Regions from separate parts of the Leuconostoc sp. C5 genome, predicted to be linked through region 1. Evidence: a T-box and tRNA genes for the amino acid it is inferred to sense, from the RefSeq annotation. Region 1 holds a T-box; the other holds one or more tRNA genes.
What was found. A T-box is a leader RNA that pairs with one kind of tRNA and senses whether it is charged. The one in region 1 lies ahead of thrS (threonine--tRNA ligase), so its partner is inferred to be a tRNA-Thr.
Positions count from the first base shown of each region.

Region 2: it encodes a tRNA-Thr, which carries the amino acid that the T-box ahead of thrS (threonine--tRNA ligase) is inferred to sense. The anticodon was not compared.

Region 1 is NZ_CP134351.1:627,732-634,407, reverse strand. Features, by position in the region: gene RHP56_RS03285 (VTT domain-containing protein) at 1-502, opposite strand, end outside; gene RHP56_RS03280 (amino acid permease) at 625-1,998, opposite strand; gene thrS (threonine--tRNA ligase) at 2,123-4,081, opposite strand; T-box leader at 4,159-4,376, opposite strand; gene RHP56_RS03270 (FtsK/SpoIIIE family DNA translocase) at 4,609-6,676, opposite strand, start outside.
Region 2 is NZ_CP134351.1:362,230-368,905, reverse strand. Features, by position in the region: gene RHP56_RS02045 (NCS2 family permease) at 1-74, opposite strand, end outside; tRNA gene RHP56_RS02040 (tRNA-Glu) at 409-480, shown strand; gene hemH (ferrochelatase) at 887-1,834, shown strand; gene RHP56_RS02030 (YebC/PmpR family DNA-binding transcriptional regulator) at 1,883-2,599, opposite strand; gene RHP56_RS02025 (rRNA large subunit pseudouridine synthase E) at 2,670-3,203, opposite strand; tRNA gene RHP56_RS02020 (tRNA-Thr) at 3,282-3,354, opposite strand; tRNA gene RHP56_RS02015 (tRNA-Asn) at 3,359-3,431, opposite strand; tRNA gene RHP56_RS02010 (tRNA-Asn) at 3,538-3,610, opposite strand; gene lysS (lysine--tRNA ligase) at 3,673-5,160, opposite strand; gene hslO (Hsp33 family molecular chaperone HslO) at 5,248-6,141, opposite strand; gene ftsH (ATP-dependent zinc metalloprotease FtsH) at 6,250-6,676, opposite strand, start outside.

The sequences.
Region 1 (6,676 bases):
AAGAGAACGCAGCAATCAAACTATTACGTAGGAAATGTTTGTATGAAAATTGGCTGATACCAGCCACAAACGGTACAAATGTGCGGACAATCGGCATGTATCGCCCAATGATTATTGCCGCAGCACCACGCTTTTCAAAGAAAGCTTCAGCTTCTTTGATATGTTGTTCTTTAATGAAACGACCAAAGAAACGATGATGTAAAATTTTATAACCACCTGTACGACCAATCCAAAAATTGACTGAGTCACCAATAACAGCTGCTAAGAAGAATACAATCATAAATACCCAATGATTAAGTCCGGCATTTAGCCCAGCAGGCGTAGCAGCAATAGCTCCTGCAGCAAACAACAGTGAATCTCCAGGTAGAAACGGCATAATCACACTACCAGTTTCAATGAAAATTACTGCAAATAAAATCAAATACGTCCATAAACCGAACGCTTGCACAAGATTACCAATATGGACATCAATGTGCAAAATAAAATCAATTAGAAATGACATAAAGTTCCCCTAAAGTACGAATAGTAATATTTTACCACACATGTGAGCATGTCATATTAAAATATACCTTTTCATCCCTATTGCGATTTTAATTGCCTTCTAACCAGAAAAATTACGGTAACTTACTTATTTAATGCCTGTTTTGGTTGTCTCATTGAAAGACAGCCAAACACGACCATCCAAATGGTAGCACCAATTGCTGGTAGACGAGATTCTGGATTAAAGAAAAGCGTAATAAATACAAAACTGAAAAACAGAATTGCCAATGGCACTAACGTCTTGGGTGCTATGACAAGAAAGCCATCAGGCATGTAACTATCTGACTTGCGATACTTCATGTAAGCGAATAATATGAGTACATAAATCATCAAAAACAAGTCCGTCGATGCGCTTGTCACAAAACTAAATGCATTTGTGATTGATGGAATAACCGAGATTAAGGCCGAAAAAGCAACCATTAATGATGTAACCAGTACAGCATTCACTGGTAATTGTGTTTTTGATGTTTTTCTAAATGGTTGTAAAAACTTGGCCTTAGATTGGAATGATAAAGCAAAGAAATTACGGCTAGCACTAAACAAAACTGAATTTAATGCTGAAGCAGCACTCGTTAATACTACGAAATTAATTAAAGCGGCAGCCCATTTCACACCTGCCAACTGGAAAACCATCACGAAAGGACTTTGATCCTCTGGAATTTTCTGCCATGGATAAATCGTCATAATAATGAACAATGCACCCAGATAGAAAAACAATATGCGCCAAGGAATTTGGTTAATCGCTTTGGGCAAAACCGAACGGGGATTTTCCGTTTCAGCCGTTGTCATGCCAATAAATTCCATGCCGACAAATGCAAACATGACCATTTGAAAGGCATTAATAAAATTACCAACCCCGTTAGGAAATAACTCAAAGTGATGCCAAACATTACTAAAAGCAACTTTTCCAACTGGTGTTTCAAATCCTGTCAAAGCCATGATAATACCTGTCACAATCAATGATAGGATGGCTACAATCTTTATCATGGCAAACCAGAATTCAGTTTCACCATAAAGTGCTACGGCAATTAAGTTGATCGACGTTAGCAAAATAAGCATGACGATTTGAATCAACCAACTTGGTAAATCCGGCAGCCAAAACTGAATATATTTTGCCACTGCAGTCAGCTCTGCCATCCCCATAAATACAACAGTTAACCAATATGACCAACGTGCAAAGAATCCGGCACGGTTACCTAAAAATTTAGTGATGAAAGAAATAAAGGTATGTTGACTGGGATCAGCATACAGCAGTTCACCAATGGCACGCATTACAACAAACATAAACATTCCAATAACTAAGTAAACCAATAAAATGGACGGTCCAGCAAAATGGATTGAATTTCCTGCTCCCATGAATAGACCAGTACCAATTGTTCCACCAATAGCTATTAACTGAACGTGTCGGTTTTGTAAACCTCGTTTCGGAAGATTACTGTCGCCTTTTGAATCGGACATAATAATATAAATTTCCCTTTCCTATTGCAAAGCACCCCTCGATCATCTCAGGGTGCTTTGACTTTTCATACATACATGATCTAGTATGCTGATTTTTTTCTAAAAATAAACAACGCTATTTTGTTCATTCGGTTTCACGTGAGTAATTAGAAACATCAGACAAAATCAAATATTGGAATTCATCGTATGACATTGTAACTGTTTTTGTATCACCATACTTACGAACAGTAACCGTGTTACTATCTACCTCTGAATCGCCTAGTACCAAAGTATATGGAATTTTGTTCGTTTGCGCTTCACGAATGAGGTAGCCCATCTTAGCGTCTTTTGTTTCAACATTAGCGCGCAATCCAGCATCCTGTAACTTCTGCTGTACAGCGTTCGCATAATTACCATGAGCACCTAAATTAACAGGGATGATTTGTACTTGTAAAGGTGACAACCATGTTGGGAAAGCACCCTTGTACATTTCAATCAAGTAGGCTGTGAAACGTTCCATCGTACCAACAATACCACGATGTAACATCACTGGACGATGATTATCCAGACCATCACGACCAATATATTTCAAGTCAAATCGTTCTGGCAACAAGAAGTCTAATTGGATAGTTGACAATGTTTCTTCATTACCTAAGGCAGTCTTTGTTTGAACGTCTAACTTTGGACCATAGAAAGCAGCTTCACCTTCAGCCTCGAAATAATCAAGACCGAGATCATCCATTGCTGTTTTCAATTGCTTTTGTGACTTTTCCCACATTTCATCATCATCAAAATACTTTTCTGTATTTTTGGGATCACGATAAGACAAACGGAAACGATAATCTTTAATGTTGAAGTCACGATAGACACCCATCATCATTGTTAGAATAGACTTAAACTCTTCTTCTAACTTTTCTGGTTCAACGAATGTATGACCATCGTTCAATGTCATCTCACGAACACGAGATAACCCTGTCAAAGCACCAGATTTTTCATAACGATGCATCATTCCTAATTCAGCAATACGCATTGGTAATTCACGGTATGAACGTGGCTTATGATTAAATACCATGATATGTGATGGACAATTCATTGGACGTAATTCCAAAAATTCGCCATCCCCCATATCCATTGGTGGGAACATATCTTCACGATAATGGTCCCAGTGACCAGATGTCTTATATAAGTTCAAATTAGACAATACTGGTGTGTAAACGTGCTGGTAGCCATTTGACAGCTCTTTATCTGTAATATATCTTTCAACTTGGCGACGAATTGTTGCACCATTTGGCAGCCAAACTGGTAATCCTGAACCAACCTCCTGGCTAGTAAAGAATAGATCAAGATCACGTCCAATGACACGATGATCACGTTCCTTAGCTTCTTCACGACGAGCAATTTCTGCTTCAACGTCAGCTGCTTTCCAAAAGGCCGTTCCATATACTCGTTGCATCATTGGGTTGCTTGAATCTCCACGCCAGTAAGCGCCAGCCACTGAAGTAAGCTTAAAATGCTTAATCCAACCCGTTGATGGTACCAGACCACCCTTATCAAGCTCAATATGATCTCCTTGAACAGCAATTGTGATCTTTTCATCGACTGGTAGATCATTTACTAACTCAACTTTATATGGATCATCAGCAAATATTTCTAATGCTTCATCACGTGTGATTTCGCGAGAAAGAATTGGTAGATCCTCTTTCACAATTTTGTGCATAATCGCCTCGATTTCAGGGAAATCTTCGATTGACACTTGATTGCCAGCCCCATTATCTGTGTCGTAATAGAAGCCATTTTCAATAAAAGGACCAACTCCAAAATGAATGTTAGCAAATTTTGGAATTCGCTTTAATGCTTGTGCTAATAAATGAGATGCTGAGTGACGAAGTAGATCTAATGCTTCGCTATCTGATGTAGTGATTAGTTGAAAATCGCCACTTTCAGTAATAACATCGTTCATGCCAATGTATGAACCATTTATTTTTCCTGACACTGACTTCTTTGCCAATGACTTTGAAATACTTTCGGCAACCCCAATTGGCTTAATCCCTTCATCAAACTTTTTAATAGCGCCATCTGGGAATGTAAGACTGATTTCTGCCATGCTATTTTCCTTTCAAATTCCATTCTAGTATTTTACATTAATAAAACAAAAACGTCCCTTCAGATCCTTATTAGATCTAAAGGGACGTTTTACCGCGGTACCACCCAAGTTTAAAACAGGAAAAATTCCTATTTCTCTCAAATGATATATAACGGTATCACCCGGGCAACTTTTCATTTAAAACTACTAAATCACCACTCAAAGGTAGTCTCTTATGTATGCACTGCTCATTTTCACCAAACATGAACTCTCTTTAAGTACATGACAATCGAGTTGTCCTTATCAATGTTTCTGAGAAACATCATAACATTTTTTTTGCTGTGTTGCAATTATTTTTTTAAATCTGCTAATACAATCTTTAGCGCTTCTAATGCCTCGGCATCATGATCTAAAATACCATTATCAAAAACATTTTGTAGTGCAGCAATTTGATTTTTTGTAAGTGCCATTTTTATTATTCTCCTGTTTGCTTAATCATTTAATTCTACTCAAAAAATATAATCATACTACTTAGTTTGAAACTAATGCTAACTTTCTATCCCAGAGCTACCATCTGAAATATTGACGTGTCTTGGCCGTGATCCGTCTGCTGGTCCAATGTAACCGCCTGCTTCCAAATCATCAATTAATCGAGCGGCTCGATTATAACCAATCCTGAAACGACGTTGTAACAGTGATGTTGAGGCTTTTTGTTGTTCGATAACAAATTGCAAAGCTTCTTGGAATAACTCATCATCACTATTTCCATCAGCATTTTCCGAATTATCTTGAGCAATTTCTTCATCTGTAACAGTCATTGCATCGGAATACTGAACCTCTTGTTGTGACTTAACAAATTCAACAATATTAGTCACATCAGTGTTACTAATAAATGCACCTTGAACACGTTGTGTCGGCTTACCGGGCGGTGCAAAAATCATATCCCCTTTTCCGAGCAGCTTCTCAGCACCATTACTGTCCAGAATAGTGCGCGAATCAATTCCAGAAGCTGTTCTAAAAGCAATTCTACCAGGAATATTACTTTTTATGGTACCGTTAATCACTTTAACGTCAGGTCGCTGTGTGGCCAAAATCATGTGAATACCGGCTGCACGAGCTTTAGCACCAAGGCGCGCGATAGAAACTTCAATTTCATTACCCACCGTACTCATTAGGTCAGCGAATTCATCTACAATAGCAACAATATATGGCATTGGTTGCATAATTGGCTGATCTGTTTCCTTAGCTTCAGCATTCTGCTTTTCAACCGCCGCATTATATTCACCAATATTACGTTTTCCAAATTGAGCTAAAAGCTTGTAACGATTTTCCATCTCGTCAACAACTTTTTGCAAAGACTTCGCTGCTTTACGGGGCTCCGAAACAACTGGTGTCAGCAAGTGTGGTATCCCGTTATAAATAGATAACTCAACAACTTTTGGATCAACCATCATTAATTTAACTTCATTAGGTTTTGCACGCAAAAGGATAGATACAATAATACCATTAAGCCCTACTGATTTTCCAGATCCAGTAGATCCAGCAATAAGCAAATGAGGCATAGCCGATAAGTCTGCCATGATAATATTTCCTGTTACATCTCGGCCAAGTGGCACATTGAGTGGATTATCATCAAATGGCGCATTCTCAATCATGTCTCGGAATCCAACAGTTGCCTGAGTATCATTAGGAACCTCTATACCAACATAGGGTTTACCGGGGATTGGCGCCTCAATTCGTATTGATTTTGCAGCTAATGCCAATGCTAAATCATCCGATAGATTAGCAATTCGATTTACTTTAACGCCTTGCCCTGGTTTCAACTCATATTGAGTTACCGTAGGTCCTAATGAGACACTGGTCACTTCCGCCTCAACACCAAAGCTTTGCAGCGTATCATGGACAAGACGCGATTTGTCGGTTAAACCTTTAAACTCTTTTGTTTGGTCTGTAGGCGCTAACTGCGTTAATAGGTCAGCAGTTGGTAACTGGTAATCCGGATTTTCTTTTTCCAACATATCTGTAGAAACTTCGCTATCACTAACAGAAGTCTTTTCGGCCTGATCTTTGGAAGACTTTTTTGTTGGTTGAGGCGCTATAGGACCATTCCATTTAATTTCAGGCTCATTGAAATTTTCATGAACACTAGGTGGATTGACGTCTTTTTCTATTTTTGGGAGAACATCGGTTGACAAACTATCATCTCGGCTCACACCTAATGGATCATCTCCATAATCAGTAATATCTTTCTTGTGTCTATCACGTTTGAAAAGCGATTGTCGGGTTGGCTTTTCATTAGCTCGTTTTTCCTGAATATGAGTAACCCCTTCATGAGCTTTTTCAACACCTTGCTGAACAATGTCACGAGCTGGAATACGGAAAAAGATTGCAATACCACTGAATAATAAGATTATTGTTACAATCCACGTGCCAATGCTAGACATTAACATAAACAGTAGATGATATAATGCCGCGCCGATTATACCACCGCCAACCGGTGTGTTTGCTGATTGATTGACAAAATCTTGACCAATTAACCGCACCACTTCGCCAACATATCCATCTGCATTTTTTAGTGTGTATTCAAAAAATAACAATGATGAAATTGTCTCAATA
Region 2 (6,676 bases), 270 kb from region 1:
AATGTCGTAATCCCAGCAATGATTTCACGACGGACAGTAGTTTTATTTTCTTTCAATTGAAATAATTTTTCCATTATTCTCTCCTATACAATTATGTAACTCATCAGCCTATTTGTATGAATACATCAATGGAAAATAAAAAATTGACGCACGAGTGGCTATCAATTAAATAACATGTTTATGATAGTTCCAGCATGGGTGCTGGCTAGAAACAATCGACCATTATTCGATACTATATCAGCTAAATTTCACATAGAATAGTCTAGCATTGATATCCAAAGAAGACAAGTGCTTAAACTGAAATGATAATAATTACTTGTCCAAAAATACTTATAAATAACTTGACGACTACTTAAAAACTTGATATTATATTATAGTCATCTGATACAGATTGACATTATTGACCATGGCTCGTTGGTCAAGTGGCTAAGACGCTGCCCTTTCACGGCGGAATCGAGAGTTCGATTCTCTCACGAGCTATATCAAGTCGCAACTCCGGTTGCGGCTTTTTATTATCTCTTCTTAAATAATCAACAATTCCTTTTATTTTAGACGTTGTCAGGCTTTTTTCTCCACGACGAATATGCTGACATTACTCAATCCTAATTCTATTGTTATGGAAATTATTTCAATTTTCAAAATAAACTGTGCTGATGATTTAAGGCTTAAAAAACATAGTCTCGACATACTATAATGTCAGAGCAAACAATCCGAGAAAAAAATATAGTATTTATTAACAAATTCGAATTATTTTTGTAAGCAAAAATAATTTCTAAATAAAAGGACAATAGTTATCCTTATCACAATTTTTGGCTTTTCGACATACATTTTAGTCAAAAATTGAGTTATAGTATTAAATATTAAACTAGATAAGGATCGCTTCCATATGAATAAAAAAGGTCTATTATTAGTCAACCTAGGCACCCCTGACTCCCCACATCCAGATGATGTGAAAGCATATTTAAAAGAGTTTCTATCAGATACCAACGTTATTCAAATGCCCAGACTACTCTGGCAACCCATTTTAAGAGGTAAAATTTTGCCTAAGAGATCGTTTAAATCAGCTGAACTTTACCAAAAAATTTGGCGAAAAGACGGTTCGCCATTAATGGTCTATGCGAAAAAACAAGTTGAGCAAGTACAGCAATTACAACCAAACTGGATTGTTCGTTGTGCAATGACTTATCGTAAGCCTAACATTGCAGAAACACTGAAAGAAATGCGTCTGGCGGGCGCTGACGACATTGTTGTATTGCCACTGTTTCCCCAATATTCTGTTACATCAACACAATCAGTCATTGATCAAGTCCATAAGGCCGACAAAAACATTAACATTGTTAAGTCATTTTACAACGATGAAGCCTATTTGGATTTATTAGCTAGAGACATTCGCGAGGCGTGGGCTAAAAACGATTATGATCGTTTAATCATTAGTTATCATGGTGTTCCCGAATCATATGTTCGTCGTGGTGACCCTTATGTTGACCACTGTACAGCAACCACACAAGGCGTTTTAGAGCGCGTTGGGCCGTTAACACCTGATAATACTCACCAGGTTTTCCAATCACGATTTGGGCCAACTGAGTGGGTCAAACCATACTTAAGTGATACACTAATGTCACTGCCCAGCCAAGGTATCAAACGTGTCCTAGTAGCAACTCCAGCATTCGTAGCCGACTGCTTGGAAACCATCGAAGAAATTCACGTTGAAAATCATGATATTTTCAAACAGGCAGGTGGCGAAATCTTTGATGTTGTCCAACCTTTTAATGAACATATTGATTTTTCCAAATATATTGCTTCTCTTGCGAACCGGCATTTTGCACAAAATTAATTCACAAATAAAAAACGCAATGAATGCCATTGCGTTTTTTATTTATTATTATAATTCAACGTTATGATAAACTTTTTGAACATCATCGTCAGATTCTAATACATCAATTAACTTTTCGAAAATTTCTAAGTCTTCGCCTGCCAGTGTCATTTCTGATTGTGGCAACATGCTGATTTCCGTAGTTGAGAAATCGCTCACACCACTTTCACGCAGAGCAGCAATTGCTTGATGCAAAGCAGTTGGTTCTGTATAAACAACAATATGATCATCTTGTTGTTCGGCGTCACGAACATCAACTTCAGCGTCTAGCAGTGTTTCCAACGTAGCATCGGCATCTTCACCCTCAAAAACAATCACGCCTGTTTCATCGAATAAATAACTAACAGAGCCAGCAGCACCGTAAGTTCCACCATTTTTATTGAAAGCTGTGCGCACATTTGTAGCTGTACGATTAACGTTTGATGTCAACGTATCTACAATAATCAATGAACCGTTTGGTCCAAATCCCTCGTAACGTCCCTCGATAAAGGTTTCATCCCCTGAACCCTTTGCCTTTTCAATGGCACGTTCAATAACGTGCTTTGGCACTTGTGCTTGCTTAGCACGTTCAATAACAAACTTTAATGTTGAATTAGCCTCAGGGTCTGGACTGCCACCTTGCTTCGCTGCAGCATAAATTTCAATGCCATACTTACTGTTAACTTTAGCGGCAGCACCATCAGTCTGCGCCTTCTTCATTTTAATGTTTTCCCATTTACGTCCCATGAGGTCACCTCTTTTAATTTACATCTTTTACTATTATAACCGTTTATGATGCTTTTGCACCACAAAATCATTACTTCACAATTCGATATTGTCCTGGTTTTAAGTCGGCAATATGATATTCACCAATATGTGTCCGTATCAAGCGTAGCGTTGGAATACCAACAGCTGCTGTCATACGGCGTACTTGCCGATTACGGCCCTCTTTTATTTTTAATTGAATAAAACTCGTTGGCTGGTTTTTACGAATACGGATTGGCTTCTCTCGTTCCCATAACCATTTTGGGTAAGGAATACGTTTGACTTTAGCTGGTAAAGTTAACCCATCTTTTAACGCCACACCTTGCTCAAGTTGCTTTAGTTGTGACTTTGTTGGGACCCCTTCTACTTGAACAACATAAGTTTTATAGGCTTTATTATCAGGATCAGTCAATTCATGATTCAGTTTACCGCTATCAGTCAGCAATAATAGGCCCTCACTGTCCATGTCCAAACGACCAGCGGCATAAACCCGTGGAATATCAATGTAGTCAGCCAAAGTTGGTCGCCCTTCAGCATCAGTAAACTTAGTTAAAACATTGTACGGTTTATTGAATAGTACAATCATGTTTTTCAATTGCGTCCTTTTCATTGTAAAAAAATAAGCAAACCTCAGATGATTTGCTTTGCAAGATATGCATAATAGTGCCGACGAGAGGATTCGAACCTCCGACCCCAGGTTTACGATACCCGTGCTCTACCAACTGAGCTACGTCGGCGAAACTCCGACTGCCGGGCTCGAACCGGCGACAACCTGATTAACAGTCAGGTGCTCTACCAACTGAGCTAAGTCGGAATGACGTTGCTAACACAACTATATTATTATGCCATGAGTGAGAAAATCTGTCAACAGTTTATCACATAAAAAAGAAGCAAATCAAGATGATTTGCTTCTCATAAAACTCCGACTGCCGGGCTCGAACCGGCGACAACCTGATTAACAGTCAGGTGCTCTACCAACTGAGCTAAGTCGGAATAATGTCGCTAACACAACTATATTATTATAACTAATTGTGTAACGACTTGTCAATGATTTATTATTCTGGACGCATTGTTGGGAACAACACAACGTCACGAATTGTGTCAGAATCAGTCAATAACATGACCAAACGATCAATACCAACACCAAGTCCACCTGTAGGTGGCATACCATATTCCAAAGCTTCTATGAAGTCTTCATCAATGCCTTCAGCTTCGTCATTACCATTCTCACGTTCAGCCGCTTGAGCCTCAAAACGTGCACGTTGGTCAATAGGATCGTTTAACTCAGTAAAGGCATTCGCATACTCACTACCCATAATAAACAATTCAAAACGATCAGTAAAACGAGGATCATCGGTATTTTTCTTAGCGAGTGGTGACACTTCAACTGGGTGTCCATAAACAAATGTTGGTTGTACCAAAGTGTCCTCAACGAACTCTTCAAAGAATGCGTTGATAATGTGACCAACACCCCAGTATTTTTCATACTTAACATGCTTATCATCTGCTAATTTTTGCGCATCCTCAACAGACATTTCCTGCCAAAAATCAATACCAGTTTGTTCTTTAATCAAGTCAACTAAATGCTTGCGCGCAAACTTTGTACCAAGATCAATTTCAGTTCCCTGATAAGTAATTTTCAAGTCATCTGAGACGACAGAAGCGGCAGCTTTGAAAATACCTTCAGTTTCGTCCATAACATCTGTAAAGTCCATATAAGCTGCATATGACTCCATTGTTGTAAACTCAGGATTGTGCTTTGGATCCATACCCTCATTACGGAAAATACGGCCAATTTCATATACACGTTCCATGCCACCCACAACCAAACGCTTTAAGTACAATTCTGTTGCGATACGCATGTACATATCAATATTCAAAGCATTATGATGTGTGATAAATGGACGGGCTGCAGCACCACCGGCTTCAGTTTGCAAAATTGGCGTTTCAACCTCAAGGAAATCATTTCTATCCATATATGCACGAATAGCAGAAATGATATGTGAGCGTTCTTGGAACTTTTTGAAAGAATCTTCATTGGCAATCAAATCCAAGTAACGCTTACGATACCGTGTTTCAACATCAGAAATACCATGGAACTTATCAGGCATTGGACGAAGAGCCTTAGATAAATGTGTTAATTCTGTAGCCAAAACTGTTAATTCACCAGCTTCAGTCTTCATCATAATTCCCTTGATTCCAAGGAAGTCACCCAAATCTGCTCTTTTAATAATCGGATAATTATCTGCTAAATCATCACGTCTTGCATAAACCTGAATTTTTCCAGAAACATCACGAAAATCAGCGAAAATAACTTTACCTGCGCCACGCTTTGCAACCATACGACCTGCAATAACAACTTCATGTTTTGCATTCTCTAACTCTTCTAAAGAGCTGGCATCATATAGATTATGCAGTTCTTGCGCTTTTGCTGTACGTTCAAATCGCTTACCGAATGGGTCTAAGTGTAAATCACTAACGATTGTTGCCAACTTTTGTCGACGCGCTAGCATTTGATCATTAAGGGCTTTTTCTTCAGCCATTTGTATAAAATCCTTCCCTATTGCGCGTTTTTTAAATACACGCCTACTAACTAAATATCATACCAAAAAAAAACAATAATCTCAAAGTCACTCGTTATTTTTTTCAATCTGCTTCAAAATTTCGGATAATTGTTCCTCTGTGAAAAAGTAACGCTTTCCGGAGAACTTTCCCACAATTTCAGCGCCATGGTCTTCTTTGATCATTGCCTGAATTTCAGATGCTGGAAGTGTGAGCAACATTTTAGCATAAGCGTCTTTGGATGGCTCTGCGGCCAAACCGATGCCAGCTGTTTGAAGGATCTCAACTTCACCTTTCCCAAAAATTTCTTCAAGCACTTCTAATGGCGTATATCTTTCTTGAATCATTTCAGAAAGTGGTTTCATATTTTTTAGAGCTACCTCAAGTTGATCAATTGCTTCATCAGTAGCGTCAGGTAGCGCCTGAACAAGAAAGCCACCTGCTCCAGCAACCGTATCATCACTGTTCATATAAACGGAAACACCTATAACCGATGGTGTTTGCTCTGATTGTGCTAAGTAATATGTAAAATCGTCCCCAATTTCTCCGCTAACCAATTGACTCTGACCTATGTAAGGATCAGAATAGGGAGCAAACTTTGTAACCTGTAGAAAGCCATTTTTTCCAACAGCTTTAGCCACATCAAGCTGTCCCGCTTCATTTATAAGTGTCTCAAGGTTAGGGTTGGTTACGTAGCCACGCACACTTCCTTTAGCATCAGATTCTACTACAACATTGCCAATTGGTCCGCGTCCATTAATTTTTGTTGATAAGGTTTCTTCACCTTTCAAAACGGCCTGAGCTGTCAAGGTCGTGGCCAACAAACCACGTCCAAGAACAACAGCAGCAATACGCGATGTTTCGTGGATTTGCGCTGCCTGATGGACGAGATTGGTCCCATTTATGGCAAACGTACGAAAATACTTGTTTTTAGTAATTGCTTTGATAAATTGATCTGCCATAATTTTCCCTATGTTTAATTTAATATTTTTTTATTTAACAGTTTATTACTTTTGTATTTGCTAAACACATGACAAAATAAAAAGTCGACGTCACCGTCAACTTCTATTTTACTTATTTTCTGTATTATTGTCATCTGTTTCTGACTTATCTGTTGAATCAGTATCCTCATTTTTGGACTCTGAGTGATCGTCAGATGACTTTTCTTCATCTTGTTTTTCAAAGCGTTGTTCAGCTTGTGAATCCTTAGCATCAGCAGCAGCTTTTGCTTCTTCAAACGACTTTGCTTTTGCAAGCTCTGTATCATCTTGGATATCCTTACGAGTAAAGGTTCCTGTTAGATAAATATCCTTGATTTGCTTTTCATCTAATGTTTCAACTTCAAGTAGAGCCTCAGCAATTGCTGTCAATTTGTCTTTATTGTCGCGCAATATAGCAATAGCATCATCAAATGCTTCACGTGCCAAACGACGTACTTCCTCGTCAATCAAACGAGCTGTTTCTTCAGAGTATGCACGGTTACCAGCTTGATCAGCA